Regions from separate parts of the Staphylococcus dromedarii genome, predicted to be linked through region 3. Evidence: riboswitches for the same ligand, from Rfam matches in the RefSeq annotation. Region 3 holds a riboswitch; each other region holds the start of a gene.
What was found. A riboswitch is a leader RNA that binds a small molecule or an ion and turns the genes downstream of it on or off. The one in region 3 is predicted to bind thiamine pyrophosphate.

Region 1 (7,020 bases), 470 kb from region 3:
AATAATTAACGAATAAAGCCTAAATTTTTTAGATACCTGTTCAAATCATTAGGGGGTTCATAAAAGATGGAAACTATTTTTGACTATAATGAGATTAAAAAAATTATTCCACATCGTCAGCCATTTTTGTTGATTGATAAAATTGTTGAATATGAAGAAGGCAAGCGCTGTGTAGGAATTAAGCAAGTATCAGGTAATGAGTCATTTTTCCAAGGTCATTTTCCTGAATATGCCGTGATGCCAGGTGTGCTGATTACAGAAGCATTGGCACAAACAGGCGCAGTCGCAATGCTGAACAGTGAAGAAAATAAAGGCAAAATAGCCTTATTTGCAGGAATTGATAAATGTCGATTTAAAAGACAAGTCGTTCCTGGAGATACATTAACACTAGAAGTTGAAATTACAAAGATAAAAGGGCCAATTGGTAAAGGAACAGCTAAAGCAACTGTTGATGGACAACTTGCATGTAGCTGCGAACTAACATTTGCACTTCAATCACCAGAATAAAATGATAAAAGCAAGAGAAAACGCCAGAAGTATGTTTATACTTACTGGCGTTCATCTTTAAGTCGAGGTTTCGATTGCATTTTACGACTGAAGGTTTTAATCAAGTCATCGCCTTCTAAACCTTCGTCAACAAGTTGTTCTAATAAGCTTTCTGCATATACTTGGCGTAGCGTATAAATATGGCATTCAAAGATAACTGAAATCTTATCTTTAAGCTGTGTAATATGTTTAATCGTTGCATCAAATAATGCTGGATCATTAGATGGACGTGTAATGACAACCCGGATATTGAGTAATTCGTTATTGTCCATGTAAGCGGTCATTTGCTCTTTATGGATATCTGAAATAACAATTTCAAGCAACCAACCTGTTCCCCGATCCTCTTTGTTTATAATGACGCCATCGATTAATTCATATTCAGTGACACTACTATTATCGGATACAATTTGAAATCGTACGGCTTTAAAAGTCTTCATGTCGCCATCATCCCCTAAAGTTTTTAAATTTTACATTTTTTTAATTAATCATTCTTATTATAACGCAAATTGTCATACTATTAGTGCTTAAAACGATAATTGTTCAATTAATATCATGAATTAAGCATGATAAATTAAAAGATGACAATTTGCCTTTTTATTTACTTCTATACTATCATACTTTCAGGAGGTGAAAATAATTAATCAAATTAAAGCAATTGGCACTGTCTCTAAAGCACCAAAGTATTATGAGAAGCCAGGCAGTTATTTTGTAACCTTTTTTCTTGCGGTTGAACGCAAATATAAAGAAAAAGGAAAGGCGCCTATCTATGACTACTTGAATTGTAAAGCATTTGTCCCTATTGCAATACAAATTGATCAAGAAGTTAGTCAAGGAGACACGCTCTCTATTGAAGGTTATCTCACGACACGTCGTTATCAATTTAATGACGAAAAACGTTTTTCAACTGAAGTTGTCGTTGAATCTGTTGAAAAACTTGAAGTCCCACCCCGTATTAACGCCAGCGACACCACTCTTGTCTCGTTTTAACATCCATTCCCTAAATATTTGTATCCACCACTTATTCATTATTTATGGACCACTCTCTAAATAATTCCTTAATCTCTTTTATTTGTTTTTTTAATTGAACGTTTCCGTATTATTAAAGGCGGGTTGCACAATGCGTAAGGCGTGGACCCGTCTTATACATATCACATCATGCAGAAGGCTGAATTAATAGTGATTTTAATAGATTCCCATATTTTGTTGAATCGCGAAGAGTAAGTGATTGATATGAGACGACACCTTATTGGCTTGTCACATATCAAAGAGGTACTACAACGAAACGAAATAGTGTTCTTAATTCTGTCGAAAAGTCCCAATCAAATGATATAGGCCATCAGTTAATTAATAGCGTATCTGTCTTGTTGTTATTTATGATTAGATTTTTAATAGGGAGGATTGGGCAAAAGCGAGATAAGAAATAATTTTGTTTGTATTTGTATTAATTTGAAAAAACAGAGTGAGTTTGCTAAATTTAAGTAAATTAATCATTGAAGACTACTAGGGGCGCCACTGGCTGAGATGAATGAAATTTCAAACCCTTTGAACCTGATTTGGATGATACCAACGTAGGGAAGTAGACAATAATGTATCAAGACAAAATGAACCGTCCTTGGTACCTCTGTGTAGTCTATATGAATTAAAAACAAAACACGGAGGTATTCAAATGATTCAAAAACCTAAGATTGCGTTATCGATTGCAGGAACAGATCCATCAGGTGGTGCAGGTGCAATGGCAGACTTAAAGGCATTCCATGCTTGTGGTGTTTATGGCATGAGTGCAATCACTAGCATCGTGGCACAAAACTCACTCGGTGTACAACATATTCATAACCTTGAACCTGCTTGGTTAGAAGAACAGCTAGAAAGTGTTTTTACAGATGAACCACCACATGCACTTAAGACAGGTATGATACCGACACCTGAGATGATGCAGATTATTCAACAGTATTTAAAAAAGATTGATATTCCATATGTAATCGACCCAGTAATGGTCGCTAAAAGTGGTGACTCACTTATGGCTGAACAAGTTCGAAATCAACTGAAAGAGACATTGTTACCTTATGCAGATGTTGCAACACCTAATATTCCAGAAGCAGAAGAAATTACAGGTTTCAAGATAGAAACAATGGATCAAATTCATCGTGCAGGAAACTTTTTCATTAATGAAATTGGTGCAAAAGGTGTCGTGATTAAAGGTGGTCATTTAGCAGGAGATGCGACGGACTATCTATTCACACGAGAAGGGCATTATGTATTTGAAGATGAACGTTATCCAACCGAACATACACATGGAACAGGATGTACATTTTCAGCAGTTATTACGGCGGAATTAGCGAAAGGGCGTTCTGTCTATGAAGCAGTTGCTAAGGCGAAAGAGTTTATTTCTTTAGCAATTAAGTATACGCCAGAAATTGGACGTGGCAGAGGTCCGGTGAATCACTTTGCATATCAAGCACAGAAAGGGTGGGATTAATGAGTGATTATCTAACGAGCGTACGTGAAGCACAACCACTTGTTATTTGTTATACAAACGATGTTGTCAAAAATTTCACAGCAAATGGTTTACTCAGTTTAGACGCAAGTCCTGCAATGAGTGAGGCACCTGAAGAAGCAGCAGACTTTTTTAAAGTAGCACAAGCATTACTTATCAATATTGGCACTTTGACACAACAAAGTGGTGAAGATATGTTAAAAATAGCGAAAGAAGCGAATCGACAAAATGTGCCGATTGTTTTAGATCCTGTTGCTGTGGGTGCCTCTCAGTTTAGAAAAGATTTTTGTCGCAAATTTTTAGAAGAAATACAGGTAACGGTCATTAAAGGAAATGCTTCAGAGATATTGTCATTAGTGGATGCATCTGCAACGATGAAGGGAACAGATAGTACCATTGAGGACGTACCTGTTGAAGCAGCTCGAAAAGCACATTTGAAATATGGTGCAGCAATTGTAATGACTGGAAAAACAGACATCATTGTTCAAGATGGACGTGTCTTCGCCTTAGACAATGGCACACCGTTACTTGTAAAAGTGACAGGTACGGGTTGTTTATTAGGCGCTGTGATTGCTAGTTTTTTAATGAAAGAAACACATCCTTCAATAGAAAAATTATCAGAAGCGGTATCATATTATACGATTTCTGCCGAACGTGCGGAAGTGAGAGCGGGTGCTGACTTACCGGGTACATTCTCCGTTGCCTTTTTAGATGCATTGAATCAAACGGCGACGGTAGCTTTTCAGCAAGAGATAAAAAAGAGAGAAGTGAAGAATGATGACATTTGATCGTAAACAATTACGTGTTTACTTTATTGCGGGGACGCAAGACGTAAAAAAAGGAAACTTAGATGACATCCTTGAATCAGCATTAAAAGCAGGTATTACGATGTTTCAATTCCGTGAAAAAGGGCCTTCAGCTCTGACTGGAGAGGCTAAAAAGGAAAAAGCATTAGCACTTCAAAAACTTTGTAAAGCCTATCAAGTGCCATTTATTGTCAATGATGATGTTGATTTAGCATTGGAAATTGATGCAGATGGTATTCATGTAGGACAAGATGATGCAGAAGTTCAAAGTTTTTATGCGCAAGCAGGGGATAAAATCATCGGTTTGAGCGTAAGTAATTTTGAAGAATATGATCAATCGGACCTAACACATGTAGATTATATCGGTGTTGGTCCTGTTTATAGAACACAATCAAAAAGTGATGCCAAACAAGCAGGTGGTATTGAAATGATTCGTCGTATGCGCCGCTATGATGAGGAAATTCCAATTGTTGCGATAGGTGGTATTACTGAAGAAAATATGGCTTCTATTATTAATAATGGTGCGGATGGGGTTGCAACGATTTCTTCAATTACACAAAGTGATAATATTGAAAGATCTGTGTCACGCTACTTGCATTATTTTAAATAAATAGACTTAAAAACAGAGAAATGTTTCCACCTCAATACGTTATATGATAAAATGACACTTATGTGAATAATAGTATAGAGGTGGAAAAATGAAGAACAAAGCGTTACTGGCCATGCTTTTAGGTGTCACACTATTCTTAGCTGGTTGTGACTATAGTAAACCTGAAAATCGTGATGGTTTCTTTTACAATACATTTGTACAACCAATGGACCGTTTAATTCATTGGTTGGGTCATCAATTAGATAATAACTACGGTCTTGCGATTATTATTATCGTATTAGTCGTACGTATTGTATTGTTACCATTGATGTTATCAAACTACAAAAACATGCATATGATGCGTGAAAAAATGAAGGTTGCAAAACCTGACATTACTGCAGTACAAGAAAAGGTTAAGCGTGCGCGTACACAAGAAGAAAAACTTGCAGCCAACCAAGAAATGATGGATGTTTACAAGAAATATGGTATGAACCCAATGTCTAGTATGATTGGTTGTTTACCATTACTTATCCAAATGCCGATTATTATGGGATTATACTTCGTCCTTAGATATCCAACAGGTGGCGGTATTACGAAGTACCCTGATTTCATGTGGTTCCAATTAGATAAGCCAGATATTTGGATTACATTAATCGCCGGTATTTTATATTTCTTACAAGCTTATGTATCTTTATCAAACATGCCACAAGAGCAAAGACAAATGGGTTATATGATGATGATCATGTCACCAATCATGATTATCTGGATCTCATACACATCAGCAGCCGCTTTAGGTTTATACTGGTCTGTATCAGCGGCATTCCTTGTTGTTCAAACATACTTTGCGAATGTGATTTATAGTAAAAAAGCAAAAGAAGAAGTAGCACCATTAATTGCAAAAATGGAAGCTGAGAAGAATCAAAACAGCAAGTCAGGTAAAAATACGAAAGTCGTATCTAAAAAGAAGAAAAAGAAATAATGACATCACATAAAACGCCCGTTACGGTATGCAAACAATGCATATTGTAACGGGCGTATTTTTTATAGGTCAGAGACTTCCCATTCATCAAAGAATTGTACGAGAAACTGTTCAAGAAATTGATGGCGTTGTGTAGCGATTTCTTTCGCTTCAGGTGTATTCATCAAATCTTTTAGTAATAACAATTTTTCATAAAAATGCTTGATAGCAGAAGGGGATAACTGATCAAGATCAACTGCATGATGACTAAGTGATTCTTTAGTTGCTTCACCAGTCCACATGGGTTCTTTGAAGTGGCCGGCGAATTGAAAGGTACGTGCAATGCCAATAGCACCAAGTGCATCGAGACGATCGGCATCTTGTACAATTTGTGCTTCGATTGTTTGAAGCTTACCGACCTGTTTTGTTTGACGAAAACTCATATGCTGAATAATATAGCGGATGCCCTCTTGATGTGTAGTTGTGACGTTTAAGTCGTCTAGAAATGTATTGAGTATCTGATAGGCTAGGTCAGGATCCACCAGTTTATCATCTACCGTGTCGTGCAATAAAGCCGCCATCTCAATCACATAATGATTCGCATTGGGATAAGATTTTGCAATTGTTTGTGCTAGATGATGTACACGTTTGACATGTGCTATATCGTGACCTGTTGTATCTTGTGCATGAATATCTTTCATATATTTCACTGCTGCTTTAATATGTGTTTGCATATTTTAACCTCTTCCATGCATTATAATATCCGTGATAAAAGTTGACTAATTGCCTCTTTAAATTTAATCCAAAGACCTCGATTTTTATAAGCTTCTTTTGTCAGTTCTGAAGAAAGTTTTAAATCTTTTTCAAAACTTTCTCGTACTTGTTTTGCGATATCTTCATTATAAATAAAAGCGTTCACTTCAAAATTTAAAGAAAAACTACGATTATCCATATTCGTTGTACCTACACTTGTGATTTCATCATCAATCGTCATCGTTTTCGCATGTAAAAAGCCATTTTCATAATGATAAACGCGAGCACCTGCTTCTAAAAGACTCGCTACGTTTTTATAGGTTGCCCAATAAACGAATGGATGATCAGGCATGTTTGGAATCATTACATGCACATCGACACCACCGAGTGCTGCAATTTTTAAAGCATCCATAAAGGAATTATCTGGAATGAAATAGGGTGTTTGAATATAAATAGACTTCTGAGCCATTGAAATCATTTTTAAATAGCCATACTTAATCTGTTCCCATGATTCATCTGGACCACTCGATGCGATTTGTACACCTGTATTATGTTCCACATTGACATGATTTTCAGGAAAGTATTTTGGATCATAGCCAATATTATGACGATGAGATTGGGAGTTCCAGTCCAAGATAAAGCGTAACTGCAAGGCGTTGACAGCTTCACCTTCTATACGTAAATGCGTATCACGCCAATACCCAAACTTTTTAGAGAGGCCCAGGTATTCTTTCCCAACATTGAAGCCACCCACATAACCGATTGTACCGTCAATCACGACGATTTTTCGATGGTTACGGTTATTCATTCGTAAGTTAATTAAAGGTAACTTGGAAGGGAAGAAAGCTTCCACTTGTCCGCCTTTTTCACGGAA
Region 2 (7,020 bases), 740 kb from region 3:
GGATGGACGTGTAAAAACATTACATCCAGCTGTACACGGTGGTATTTTGGCAGATCGTGATAAGCCTGAGCACCTTGAACAATTAGCAGCCCAAAATATCGACTTGATCGATATGGTCGTTGTAAATTTATATCCATTTCAAGAGACGGTTAAGAATCCTGATGTAACAGAAATGGATGCGATTGAAAATATTGATATTGGTGGTCCGACAATGTTACGTGCAGCTGCCAAGAACTTTAAGCACGTGACAACAATTGTTGATCCTGCAGACTACGATCATGTTATTTCAAAGTTACAACAAGGAACGTTAGATGAAGCGTATCGCAAATCATTGATGATCAAAGTATTTAAACATACGTTTGAATATGATCAAGCAATTACGAATTTCTTTAGTAAGAATGAAGAAGTATTACGCTATGGTGAAAACCCACAACAATCTGCTACGTTTATCCGTACATCTCATGCAGCTAATACGTTAGCTGGTACAACACAACATCATGGGAAACAGTTAAGTTATAACAATATTAAAGACGCAGATGCCGCATTGACATTGGTAAAACAGTTTGAAGGTCCTGCAGCTGTTGCGGTGAAACATATGAATCCATGTGGTGTGGGTATTGGAGAAACAATTCATGAAGCCTATTTAAACGCCTATGAAGCGGATAGTCAATCTATTTTTGGTGGGATTGTGGCACTGAACCGTCCAGTAACTAAGGAATTAGCTGAGTCATTACACAGTATTTTCTTAGAAGTGATTATTGCACCACAATTTGATGAAACGGCTTTAGCGGTATTACAACAAAAGAAAAATATCCGATTATTAGAAGTCGACATGACAAATGATTCTGATGAGCAAGAGTTTGTATCTGTTTCGGGTGGTTACCTCGTGCAAGATAAAGATACTTTTGATGTGCCTCAATCAGAGATGAAAGTTGTGACAGAAGTTGCACCAACGGATGAACAATGGGAAGCGCTTCTGTTAGGATGGAAAGTTGTTAAAGCAGTGAAAAGTAATGCCATCGTCTTAGCAAATAACAAGCAAACAGTGGGTATTGGTGCAGGTCAAATGAATCGTGTAGGCTCAGCTGAAATTGCAATTGAACGTGCGATTGAAATGAACGATCAAGTGATTCTTGCTTCAGATGGATTTTTCCCAATGGATGATACAGTTGAAACAGCTGCTAAGGCAGGTATTAAAGCTATTATCCAACCAGGTGGTTCTATTAAAGACCAAGATTCAATTGATATGGCAAATAAACACGGCATCGCAATGGTGACAACAGGTATGCGTCATTTCAAACATTAAGGGGGACCATTACTTATGAATATTCTAGTTATTGGTGGCGGTGGACGTGAACATGTCCTTGCCAAGAAATTAAGTAAATCACCACTTGTTGAACAGGTATTTGCTATTCCAGGGAATGATGCGATGACACATGTGGCAGAAGTACATTCAGAAATTGCTGAGACAGAACATGAAAAAATTGTTACTTTTGCGCAAGAACATAAAATACAATGGACAGTCATTGGACCAGAACAGCCATTAACAGAAGGTCTTGCGGATCGTTTACGTAAAGCAGGTGTTAAAGTGTTTGGCCCAAATAAAGCGGCTGCTCAAATTGAAGGCTCGAAGTCATTTGCAAAACAACTGATGGCAAAATATGATATTCCAACTGCCGAATATCAAGAAATCGATACAAAAACAGACGCATTGCGCTATATTGAGCAATGTGAGCTGCCTATCGTATTAAAGAAAGACGGTCTTGCAGCAGGGAAAGGGGTCATTATTGCTGAAACCCGTGAAGCAGCTAGAGATGCTGTTGAAACGTTATATCCTGATGAGAATAGTAAAGTTGTATTTGAACAGTTTTTACAAGGTGAAGAATTTTCTTTAATGACTTTTGTAAATGGAGATTATGCGGTGCCATTTGATACAATTGCGCAAGATCACAAGCGTGCCTATGATCATGATGAAGGGCCAAACACAGGAGGTATGGGTGCGTATTGTCCTGTTCCACATATTGGACAAGATGTATTAGATGTCACGAATGAGCGCATTGCGCAACCCATTGCACGTGCGCTACAAGAAGAAGGGTACCACTTCTTTGGTCTCCTTTATATCGGTGCGATTTTAACAGAAGAAGGACCGAAAGTGATTGAATTCAATGCACGATTTGGTGATCCAGAAGCCCAAGTATTGCTGACACGTATGGAAAGTGATCTAATGGCACATATCATACAGCTAGAGGCAAGAGAACCCATTAATATGTCTTGGAAAGAAGATTCAGTCGTCGGCGTGATGTTAGCCTCGAAAGGATATCCAAATGCTTATGAAAAAGGGCATGTGGTCACTGGTTTTGAATCAGATATTGATCATTATTTTGTGAGTGGATTAAAACATGACGGTACATCTTATGTCAATGCAGGCGGACGTGTGATCTTAGCCATTGGTGAAGGCGATACAATTGCAGATGCACAACGTGAGGCATATCGACGTGTGGAACAAGTTAAGAGTGATGCATTATTCTATCGTAAAGATATTGCAAACAAAGCATTATAATACAAAAAAGATGATTTGGAAGTGGTAAGTTTCCAAATCATCTTTTTATGTTCGATAGCATACGATAAACGGGAAAGGTATGCTTACTTGTTTATCACGCCTTTTCACATCCTCGAGATCGTGAAAACGCAAATGATAGATTATGATTGACTAACGTGCATCTAAAATACCTGTAATCGGTAGATAACTTGCACTGGTAAATGCTAATGTAATGATGCCTAGCATGATAACGATTAGTAAAAGGTCACGATAGCTGAATGGGACATGATAGTAGTAGGTACGCTTCCCATCATGAAATCCTTTTTTTTCCATTGCCACAGCAAGACGGTGTGCTTTTCGTATATTTTGACTAAGTAGAGGAATCAAGAGATGTTTAAATCTTTTAAAACCACTATAGTTTTTGTTGCTAATCATTTGATAGCGCATTTTGAGTGAATTGCGTAATTGGAATACAGATTCAATCATTAACGGAATCATACGAAATGCAGCCATAAAGGCATAAGCAACTTTCGGTGGTACTTTGAGATGTTGCATAAGACTGTAGAAAATCATAATGACTTGCGATGTGAACGCAATGGATAATCCGAAGTAACTGATGACGATGGTTCTTAGAGCAAGATGTAAACCTCTGACTAAGCTTTCAACACTAATTTTGACAAAGCCAAATTCTAATAACACGTGGGTCCCATTACCATAAAAAATCATAAATAATGATGAAGTCAGTGCAAAGAACGTAGCCATCATTACAAATGAAGCGACGACTTTCCATTTTGTGCCTGCAACACAAAGTAAAAAGACAAGCATGAAAAGTGCCAAATATAACATGACATCAAAGTTATGAACAAAAATAATGAAGAAGAACAAAGCAACAGCTAGGAAGAGCTTTGTCACAATATTGACGTTATCCATAAAAGTATGACGCGTTTTCCACGATTCAATCATGTGATGGCACCTCCAATTCATGCAACATGCCATCTGACACTTCAAAATGTCGTGATGGGTAGCGTTCAATAATATGTGGGTCATGTGTAATCATGATAATCGTTTGACCTTTTGCAACGCGCTCTTGGAATAGTGTAATTAATTTAAACGTATTATGACTATCCAATCCAAATGTAGGTTCATCGAGTAAGATGACATCTGCATTGGTACTTAATGCAGTTGCGACACTCAGGCGTCTTTTTTGTCCCATTGAAAGCTCGAAAGGATGTTGTTTCGAAACATGCGCGAGATCAAGTAGTGCTAGCATTGCCTTCGTTTGCTCCTCAGCATGTTGCGGATCCATGTATTCATAGTTCACAAAGATTTCATCGTAAACACTGTTTTGAATAAATTGGAGTTCTGGATTTTGATAAACCAAATATATATGACTGGCAGCATCACGTACTTTTTTTAATGTCTGTTGATTCCATTGCATTTTCCCTTGATAAGGAATCAATTGCATCATTGATTCGAATAACGTTGTTTTGCCCGTTCCATTTTTGCCAGTGATTGTTAACCATTCACCTGGATGAACTTCAAGCTCAGGAACATGATAGAGCATTTTTTTACTACGTTGGATAGCACCATCTTTGTATTTAAAATGGAAACTTTGTGATGATGTATCTTTAGTATGTGTTGGAGGAGGCGCGGAGTCCCATGCATGAGGATGCCATACACCATATTCCGTTAATACGTCCTCAAAATTTGCTAATATCATGTCTGGCGTACCTTGTTGAATGATGCGACCGTGATGATCCATGAGAATAACACGATCAACGTAATCCCAAACATGCGCCACTTTATGTTCTACGATTAATACCGTTTGATCGGCCCATAAGTCTTTGAGTAAGTCCCACAGATTTTGAGTTGCTTCGATATCTAACATCGCAGTTGGTTCATCCAAGAACAAAGTGTCTGCTTCCATTAATAACGTACCAGCAATGGCTAGTTTTTGTTTCATGCCACCACTTAATTGATTAATAGATTGTTTGGGATTGACATCAAGCTGTACCTTTTTAAGTGCATCATGAATACGTTCATCCATCTCTTCTTGAGGCACTTGTTGATTTTCTAGTATGAACGCGAGTTCTTCGTTCACTTGTGGCATACAGAATTGAGAGTCTGGATCTTGGAAGATGACACCTGCATGGTAAGCTACCTCCAATTCATCATACTTCATTGGTAAATCAATGAGATCAGGTACAATGCCACTTAATACATTGAGTAGCGTACTTTTACCAGAGCCAGATGGCCCAAGTAAGAGTACTTTTTCTTTATCTTTGATTTCGATATCGAGACCATCAAATATTTTAGTGGTTGCACTTGGATATTTTAGGCGTAGATTTTTTGCTTTAAGCAATGTATGTTCTCTCCTTATAAGGAATCATAGTCGTCTTTAGATGCTGGTCTGAATAACTTAGTGACACCTGTCTGATCAAGTGCTTTGACTAGATAATATGGAAAGGCACCTGCAAGTACGACACCACTAATGATACGGAAGACAATATAGAGGATAAGATTCCATTGTGCAACCTCACCTAAATAACCATAATACCAGTCAATTGGTAAACTAATGAGTGCAGCTGATAAACCTGCTAAAAGTGCAATCATAAATGAGCGTGAACGATAGCGAACGATTGCAAAAACAAGCTCACAAGCGAGACCTTGTAAAAGCGCATAGACAATCGTTGGAATATCAAAACGACCCATCATAATTGTCTCACCAGCACCAGCTGCAAACTCAGCAAGTAATGCAATCCCCATTTTAGGAATGATAAGATATGCTACAACGGCTGCTGCGAACCACATACCGTATAAAAGTTGGTCAATTTGTAAACCTAATGGCTGAATCGTTTTAGTAACTACCCACCAAATGTTGTAAACCACACCGAAAATGACAGAGACTAGAACTGTCACGAGTATGTCTGATAATGTTAAGCCTTTTTTCATTGTAAAGGACCTCCTAAAAAATAAAAACGCACACCCCTAGAGTAGGGATATGCGTCGATCTATGAACGAGGCTATAACTATTATTATGTAAGCAACTCAAATAAATGTGCGTCTCATTGCCGCAAATATTAAATATAAACGTCGTACACTTTCCTCCGCTAGTATCACCTAGGTCAGGTACAAAGGGTTTGAGGATATTCCTCATCTCAGTTCTCACACCCCTAGTGCGTGCGTATTCAATTGATATAAACAATGTACATGTCTCACAACAAAAAGTCAAGAGAATGAATGCCTCTTGACTTGATATAAGAATATTAATCTAACGTGCTTTGGATATCGTCTTTTGTTTTATCGATACCATCTTTTGCCTCATTAGCTTTATCTTTTAATTGTTCTTCTTTTTCTTTAGCTTGTTCAGCTGCTTTTTTTAAATCTTTTTCTGACATGATAAAACACTCCTTTAATTTTATTGTTAGTTATCTATATCCGTTCTATGGGTTATTAAACATGATTTTTGGAGTTTTTTTAGTATGTGGATGATTGGAGGACTAAAGCAACTTTCTCATTATTCGGTTGATGAGTTTAATCTAACTAACACACATTTAAAATGATTTTGACTATCACAAATTTATAGTCATACTAGAGACTGAATTTAATCAATTATAAAGACATCAGACAATTGTTCATATATAATAATTTATGAGGTGAGAGGATGTCCTTTTTTAATAAGTACACCGAAGTGATTTATTCCTATATTATAGGTGCGCTTGCAATATTGCTGAGTATTATTATTTTCGTAAATATACCGCTTATTGAACAACTCAACTCAGGTAAACATCATGTATCTCGTATTGATAATGTTTGGGATTTTATCATGACCTTTTTCCATGAGATTATCCGTGTAATGAGTAAATACATTGGAGAGTTCCCATTAGTGAGTGGTTTGATTATACTGGCATTTGGGATTCTAATGTTAGTGATTGCAAGAGTTTTAACCAATACAACACGATTTGATTACGACATATCGATCTTTTTCCTATTAATCGGTATTATTTTCTTCGTATTAACATTAATTTTTATGTCACAAGTCTATGGGATTTTAGCATTTATTTTTATTTTCCCATTTTTAATTCATATTGGTTATATTACTTTTAAAGATGAACTTAATCCATTGCACCGAAAGCAACACTACTTGTGGTTGATTTTTGGATATGGTATTAGTTATGTATTTACACAATTAGCGTTATATTCACGACTTGAAGGACGAGAAGTAGCACCCATTGATGTGCTGAGTATTAATACTTTCTTTTTAGTGTTATGGCTACTGGGTCAAATGGCAATATGGAACTTCTTGTTTTTACGTCGTTCTTTACCTGTCTTTCATGAAGAGTTGGATGAGGCAGCCAGCCAATATTTACGCAGCAAAAAATATCAATATAGTGATCAGTCTAAAGTGCAGTTTAAAGATATTCAAAACCGTACATCTGAGTTCACGCATGATATTTCGCACCGTACGCGTCGTAGTATTA
Region 3 (7,020 bases):
TCAATACATTATTAGGTGACGGTTATAAAGAACATGAAATTACGATCATCAGTAAAGACCGTCTCTCAACAGACCGTTTTAACGATTCAGAAGTTAAACAGACGCCAACAGCAGGCACAATTAGCGATAAATTCATGCGCTTCTTTATTGGAGAAGATTCAGAAGAAGCAGCATTCACACGCTTCAATCTTGCTGACAACGATAAAGCGCAACTCAAACAAGCTGTACTTGATGGAGATATTGTTATTCTTGTGAGCCATTTTGAATCAGGTAACCACAGTGAAGTATCACAAACAAATAGCTCATACGAAACACAAGAATTTAAACATCATCCATCTGAACATAAAGGCGACATTGAATAAGCTCATTTAAAAAGATAGGTACGCTATGCGATTGAAATAGTGCTTTAAATATTGCCGTATTCTTTTGTAGTTACATTTTTAAGCAACATCAACTGTCATAAAAACTTTTGAATATGTTCTATCACACTCGAGCCGTACATGCTGCTCGAATGTTTTTATATGGTTTCTCATATATATTTAGTAGAATTGATTATGCTATACTAAAGCCATTACAAAGAGGTGATAGACTATGGAATTTATTCAAATTAAATCAACACAAGATCAATGGTATCAACCTACATTAGACTTTTATTTAGGAAAGTTAGACGATCTTGTCACTGAAGATGAGTCCGTCTTTGTTCAATCACTCAAAACGGAAAAGACGAAAAATGATTACGTCTTCTTAGTCGGTATTGAAGATGACCGTGTTGTTAGCTTTGCCACTGCACATTATGAAGCAACGACAAATGCTGGCTTTATTATTTATTTACTTGCAGAGGAAGGCCCTCAACGCGAATCGTATCTTGAAGCAACACTTCATCAAACTGAGACAAACATCAACGCTCTGGCTCAACAACTTCATGGTCGTGATGTTAACTTCTTTATGTTCGAATCTACTTTTGAATCACCAGATGTAGATTCAAAAACAGCAGACGACATTGCATTTCGTAGACGTTTCTTAACGCAGCAAGGATTTGAAAAGCAAACGAAGCTTTCATATATACAACCATCACTTAACCGCAATGGAAAACCTGTCCCATTAGATTTATATATCAAGACAAATATTCCTTTAACAAAAGATATCTATGGAGCAAGCATCAAATCTTGCTATATCCTCAAGTATGTCTTCGCAAATAGACTGCCACGCAAAGTGATCTATCCGTTGCTTGTGAAGATGGACCTACGAAAAGAACCGAGTGCATAAGCTCTTGAAATCGGTCCATAAAGTCGCTACAATAAAGAGGAGGTAAGACTGAAGGGTCACTGAACGAACACTGACAGTCGTCTAAATTGTAGGAGAAAGGATCCGATGATATGCTAACAAAAGAATTCGCACAAAAGTCTGGCTTAAGCGAAAAGCAAGTCCGAAAAATTGTTCAGCATCTTGAAGAACGTGGTTACCATTTAGGTAAAACAGAATACCGTGGACGTGAAGCGACTGACTTCAAAGAAGAAGATATTGAACTTTTCCAAGAGATTGCAGAGCGTGTTGGACAAACAAATAGTTACGAGCTTGCATTTGAAGAACTTGAGAAGGAAAAAGACTTTTTACAAGTGATTGTAAAGGAAGACTCACAACAACTTCCTGCTGATCAACAACTTTCTAACTTGTTCAATGAGTTGCATAATGAAATCAATCAAATGCGTGAAGAACGCCAAATTCTTGGTCAAATGGTGACACAAGTACATCAACAACAAGAAGCACTCTCTCAATTACACAACAAGTTAGAAGAACAACTTAAATCAAATAGTGCATCAATGGAAGCATTGACAGAAGCACAAAAACAACAAACTGAACAACTTGGTACAACACAAAAACATATTGAATCACAAATCGAAGGACAAAAAGCGTTAGCACATACAATTGAACGCAATGAGAAAAAAGGCTTTTTACAACGCTTGTTCGGCGGTTAGAACAATAGAGATAAGACATCAATTTTGTGTTGGGAGCCAATAAATACGCTCCCAACCTTTGTCTCGCTCTCTTAAAATTAAATAACATGCTAGGGGTGCTCGAAGTGAGCTGAGAAAGATTGACTCTTAACTCTTTGAACCTGATATGGTTAATACCATCGAAGGGAAGCAATGATCTGTCACGCGTTTCACAACGCAAATACAACGTTCTATCATATCATTGACGCTCGCATTTTATGTGACTCAATTTCAATCATACATGTCAACTTCCTGCATCCCACATGCAGGAGGTTTTTTTATGTTACAGACAGTTATTATCGGAGCTGGTGTCATGGGGCTATCTATTGCCAGACAACTGAACCCTCAAAATCGGCACATTCATATCATCGATCGCTCCACACCACGTATGAATGCATCTTACGCGGCTGGTGGTATGTTGGGGGCACAAAATGAGTTTTTTGAAGATACACCTTTGTACCATTTGGCTATGGAAAGTCGTGCCATGATGCCAGCAACAGCACAACAACTTTTAAAAGAAACAAATATGGATATTGAATTACAATCTCACGGGCTAATCAAAGTGGCGACGACACCACAAGACATTCCAGCAGTTGAAAAACAATTTGCTTTCCTAGCACAACAAGACCATGAGATTTATCAATTAACACCTGAACAATTACGTCAACGTTTCCCTTATTGTGATACGGCGTCTTGCGCTGCGTTCAAAATACATGATGACGGTCAAATCAATGCCAACCTATATACGCAAGCTTTGTTACAATCTGTCTCAAAACGTGCGCATATTGATCTACACTTACATACAGAAGTGTTACATATCACGCAACAGGCATCACATTATCAAATCACAACTTCTAAGGGAACATTTAATGCAGATGAATTAATTATTGCAGCTGGTGCTTGGAGTGGGGAATTGTTACATCAACTTGATATTCACCTTCCGACACACCCTGTCAAAGGAGACGTAAAACTAATCGCCTCTTCTTATAAAGGACTGAAGGAAACTATTTTTAATATGAATGGTTGCTATATCGTTCCTAAAAAACCAAATCGCTATCTTATTGGGGCAACTTCAGAACGAGATAATTGGAGTACCCAGAATAAAGAGGAAAACCTGCAATGGTTAGATCGCGAAAGCCAACTGATGATTCCACAACTGCGAGAACATCATGTCATTAAAACTTGGACAGGCATTCGACCAATCACATCGAATGAAGTACCGATTATGGGGGCACTTCGCGATAATCTTTACATCTCTACCGGACATTATCGAAATGGTATCCTGCTCTCCCCTATTGTTGGCGAACGTATGGCACAGCTTATTGATGGAGATGCTAGGGCAGCAACTCAATTAAGACCTTTCTCCCCTATAAAATAAGAATTTCATGCACAAGGGTTGATTTTAACAGCACTTGCCATTATCCTTATAATACAAGTCGGAATTAGAAGGGAGCGTCAAAATGTCTTTATTTTTAATCATACTTAATTTAATTATCTTTGCTGGGTTCATGATTGGACTATGGGTGATGGCGAAGAAACACGTTAAATTCCCAACACGTGTCTTTGTTGCCCTCGGTCTTGGTATCGTACTCGGGATTGTCGTACAACTCCTTTACGGTGCAGACAGCAAAATAACAACACAAACAACTGAATGGATTGGTATCATTGGTAATGGATATATTTCCCTCTTAAAAATGATCGTTATTCCATTAGTATTTATTTCAATTATTGCAGCATTTACAAAAATCGACCTTGGTGAGAAGTTTGCCAAAATGGGCGGTTACATCTTCATGTTTTTAATCGGTACTGTTGCCGTTTCAGCCATTGTCGGAATTGCCTATGCGATGTTATTTGGCCTAGATGCATCAACGATTGATTTAGGCCAAGCTGAAAATGCACGTAGTTCAGAAATTACACAAACGGCAAAAGACTTAACAGCAACGACATTGCCAGCACAAATTTTAGAATTACTCCCTGCAAATCCATTCTTAGACTTTACAGGGGCGCGTGCGACTTCAACAATCGCAGTCGTTATTTTTGCTGCGTTTATTGGTTTTGCTTATTTACGTGTTGCACGTAAACAACCTGAAAATGGCCATGTATTAAAACGCGGTATTGATGCCGTGTACTCACTTGTTATGGCCATCGTAACTTTTGTATTACGCTTAACACCTTATGGGATCTTAGCGATTATGTTAAACACATTGGCAACAAGTGACTTTGCAGCGATTTGGACACTCGGTAAATTTGTTATCGCATCTTATGCTGCATTAATCACAATGTATATTATTCACTTGCTCATCTTATTGGTTTTAGGTGTTAACACAATCCAATATGTGAAGAAAACAGCAGAAGTGATGCTATTTGCCTTCACTTCACGTTCAAGCGCAGGTACATTACCACTTAACATTCAAACACAAACGAATCGTTTAGGCGTTCCACAAGCGATTGCAAACTTCTCAGGTTCTTTCGGTTTATCTATCGGTCAAAATGGTTGTGCCGGTATTTACCCTGCAATGCTTGCCATCATGGTAGCACCAGTTGCAGGTGTTGAGATTGACCTACAGTTCATCGCAACACTTATCATCGTTGTGATCATCAGTTCATTTGGTGTAGCAGGTGTCGGTGGTGGTGCAACATTTGCATCTATCCTCGTACTTTCTGCATTAAACTTACCAGTCGGTCTTGCAGGTGTTCTTATTTCAGTCGAACCTTTAATTGATATGGGACGTACAGCATTAAATGTTAATGACTCAATATTAGCCGGAACAGGTACAGCAAAATTAACAAAACAATTGGATGAAGATGTCTTCAATGACAATCAATATGACGAGCTAACAACAAGTCATTAATCATCCAAAAACACCACATACGCACTCTTGCGCATGTGGTATTTTTTTGGCTATATTTTATTGAATCCTGACTCTTGCAACCAATCTCTCATCTCTAAGCGCTGTTTACTACTCATAAAGTTCGCGACTTGTTCTGACCATGTTTCTGTTCGGCGTCCATCCGTTCTTTCTTTATAATAATCAGATACCGTTTGATCATATGCTGCTAAATGTTGGCGTGCCTCATCACGATCATTGTTATACGTATCCACATGAAAGACATGCTCTAATGGCAATCGTGGTTTAGGCGAGCCATTCTCATCATCTGCCGGTACACCTATTGCCATACCAAATATTGGGAAAGTATGCTCAGGTAAGTCTAAAATTTCACGAACACGTGCCACATCATTGCGTAGTGATCCTAAGTAAACAATGCCGTAGCCCATATCCTCTGCTGTTAACGCAATATTTTGAGCCATCAATGACGCATCCACCGTCCCAACTAACAAGCCTTCCGCAGATTCAAAACTTGTCGACATGTTCTTTCCTTGTTGTTCACTCACAAGATCATGTCTATTGTAGTCAATGACGAATACTAACAAGTAGCCATTATCTAACACATGCGGTTGTCCCGATACTTCTTTTAAAGCCATTTTCTTTTCAACATCTTCTACACCAATCACAGACGTCGTTTGCAGATAGCTTGATGTTGATGCCATCTGACCTGCCTCAATCAACTTTGCGACTGTTTCACGCGTTAATGTTTCCGCTTTAAACTTTCTCACTGAGTGATGTTGCTTTGCTAAATGATATACATAATCTGACATTCGTTTCACTCCCCTATTCTTTATTTTTATGTTATCAAATGACACCTTAAAACGCATGTACACTGCACACTTGATTCTTGAATCACAAACCTTTATCATAAAAGTATCAATTTTCTGACAAAGGAGTGTCTTTATGACTCAAACATCGCAACAATTAGCAGAGCAAGTTTTTCAAGCTTATAAAACACATCAACCTATCCCTTTTCTCAATCCTGAAGAAAATGTAGATGAGGTTTTAGGCTATCAAACACAGGATGCACTTATTGCACAATTAAAAGAACATCATCAGACAGATGTGGCAGGATATAAAGTAAGTATGACAAGTGCAGAAACACAAGCATATGCAAATACACATGAACCTGCCTATGGTACATTACTTAAAACAGTCATTAAACAAAGCGGTGCAACTGTCAAATTAGGAGAGATGTTTGCGCCATTAATCGAGCCCGAATTGGTATTTGTCGTTACAGAAGACTTGCCTTCTGACCCAAGCGTTGAGGATGTCCTCAATCATTCACAGTTAGCACCAGCTATTGAAGTCCCTGATGCGCGCTATGAAGATTGGTTTCCAAACTTTACATTAGGTGACTTATTATCCGATAACACAGCAACTGGACTTGTCGTTGTTGGAGAACCTGTCGCACAACTAGATTATGACAAACTTGGTGCAGTCACAATGTCATTGAAACACAATGGTTCAGAAGTCAAAACAGGTGTCGCATCTGAAGTATTAGGTAACCCTGTTAAAGCCGTACAATGGCTCAGTCAAAAGTTAGCAAGCCATGGTAAGTCACTTAAAAAAGGCGATGTCATCTCGTCTGGTACTTTCATCCCACCTATCAAGGCAGAAAAAGGCACTTACACAGTTGACTACAAAGATGTGGGTCAAGTCACTGTAACATTTGAATAAAGCATATAACCATGTGTAGAGAAGTCATTAAAATTTAAACAGCAATAAATCAGGTTGGGACAAAAGCACCTAGGATTTGAGCAGAACCGAACAATGAGCAAACTTACTTTTCAAATTTTGCCGGAATCGCGAAATTCTGTTGAAAATTCTGCTTCTCAAACACTGACAATCAATCGGTTTCCCAGAGCGCAAATTTATTATGTCTCAACCCCTAGACATTGCGCCCTACTTCTCTCGCACATAACACAGCTCCCGAGTATATGAATGGTGAATATCCCTCTTCTTTTGATATTGCCTGTAGACACTCTGGGAGCTCATATATTTTCAATAAAGATGTCATTAATTGAGAATTGGACCCCATCAATGATATGATAAGGATAGGCAGGAACTGCATTTAAAACTACTTTCTATACCAATTCAATTGCGTCATTTCGCATGATGAAAGTTGATGTTCAATT

Region 1: it holds a riboswitch for thiamine pyrophosphate, as region 3 does, so the genes downstream of both, thiD (bifunctional hydroxymethylpyrimidine kinase/phosphomethylpyrimidine kinase) here and thiO (glycine oxidase ThiO) in region 3, are expected to answer to the same signal.
Region 2: it holds a riboswitch for thiamine pyrophosphate, as region 3 does, so the genes downstream of both, MUA88_RS03460 (ECF transporter S component) here and thiO (glycine oxidase ThiO) in region 3, are expected to answer to the same signal.

Annotation. Positions count from the first base shown of each region.
Region 1 is NZ_CP094718.1:1,677,377-1,684,396, reverse strand. It holds gene murA (UDP-N-acetylglucosamine 1-carboxyvinyltransferase) at 1-9, shown strand, start outside; gene fabZ (3-hydroxyacyl-ACP dehydratase FabZ) at 67-507, shown strand; gene MUA88_RS08365 (YwpF-like family protein) at 549-983, opposite strand; gene MUA88_RS08360 (single-stranded DNA-binding protein) at 1,174-1,533, shown strand; TPP riboswitch at 2,039-2,138, shown strand; gene thiD (bifunctional hydroxymethylpyrimidine kinase/phosphomethylpyrimidine kinase) at 2,216-3,022, shown strand; gene thiM (hydroxyethylthiazole kinase) at 3,022-3,828, shown strand; gene thiE (thiamine phosphate synthase) at 3,818-4,456, shown strand; gene yidC (membrane protein insertase YidC) at 4,545-5,414, shown strand; gene MUA88_RS08335 (HD domain-containing protein) at 5,477-6,127, opposite strand; gene cls (cardiolipin synthase) at 6,148-7,020, opposite strand, start outside.
Region 2 is NZ_CP094718.1:699,948-706,967, forward strand. It holds gene purH (bifunctional phosphoribosylaminoimidazolecarboxamide formyltransferase/IMP cyclohydrolase) at 1-1,306, shown strand, start outside; gene purD (phosphoribosylamine--glycine ligase) at 1,322-2,560, shown strand; gene MUA88_RS03450 (energy-coupling factor transporter transmembrane component T family protein) at 2,711-3,502, opposite strand; gene MUA88_RS03455 (ABC transporter ATP-binding protein) at 3,495-4,901, opposite strand; gene MUA88_RS03460 (ECF transporter S component) at 4,916-5,491, opposite strand; TPP riboswitch at 5,625-5,724, opposite strand; gene graF (glycopeptide resistance-associated protein GraF) at 5,806-5,937, opposite strand; gene auxA (lipoteichoic acid stability factor AuxA) at 6,204-7,020, shown strand, end outside.
Region 3 is NZ_CP094718.1:2,150,483-2,157,502, forward strand. It holds gene MUA88_RS10680 (general stress protein) at 1-362, shown strand, start outside; gene MUA88_RS10685 (hypothetical protein) at 592-1,266, shown strand; gene MUA88_RS10690 (DNA-binding protein) at 1,377-1,976, shown strand; TPP riboswitch at 2,058-2,160, shown strand; gene thiO (glycine oxidase ThiO) at 2,275-3,372, shown strand; gene MUA88_RS10700 (L-cystine transporter) at 3,455-4,846, shown strand; gene MUA88_RS10705 (NADPH-dependent oxidoreductase) at 4,897-5,652, opposite strand; gene MUA88_RS10710 (2-keto-4-pentenoate hydratase) at 5,786-6,562, shown strand.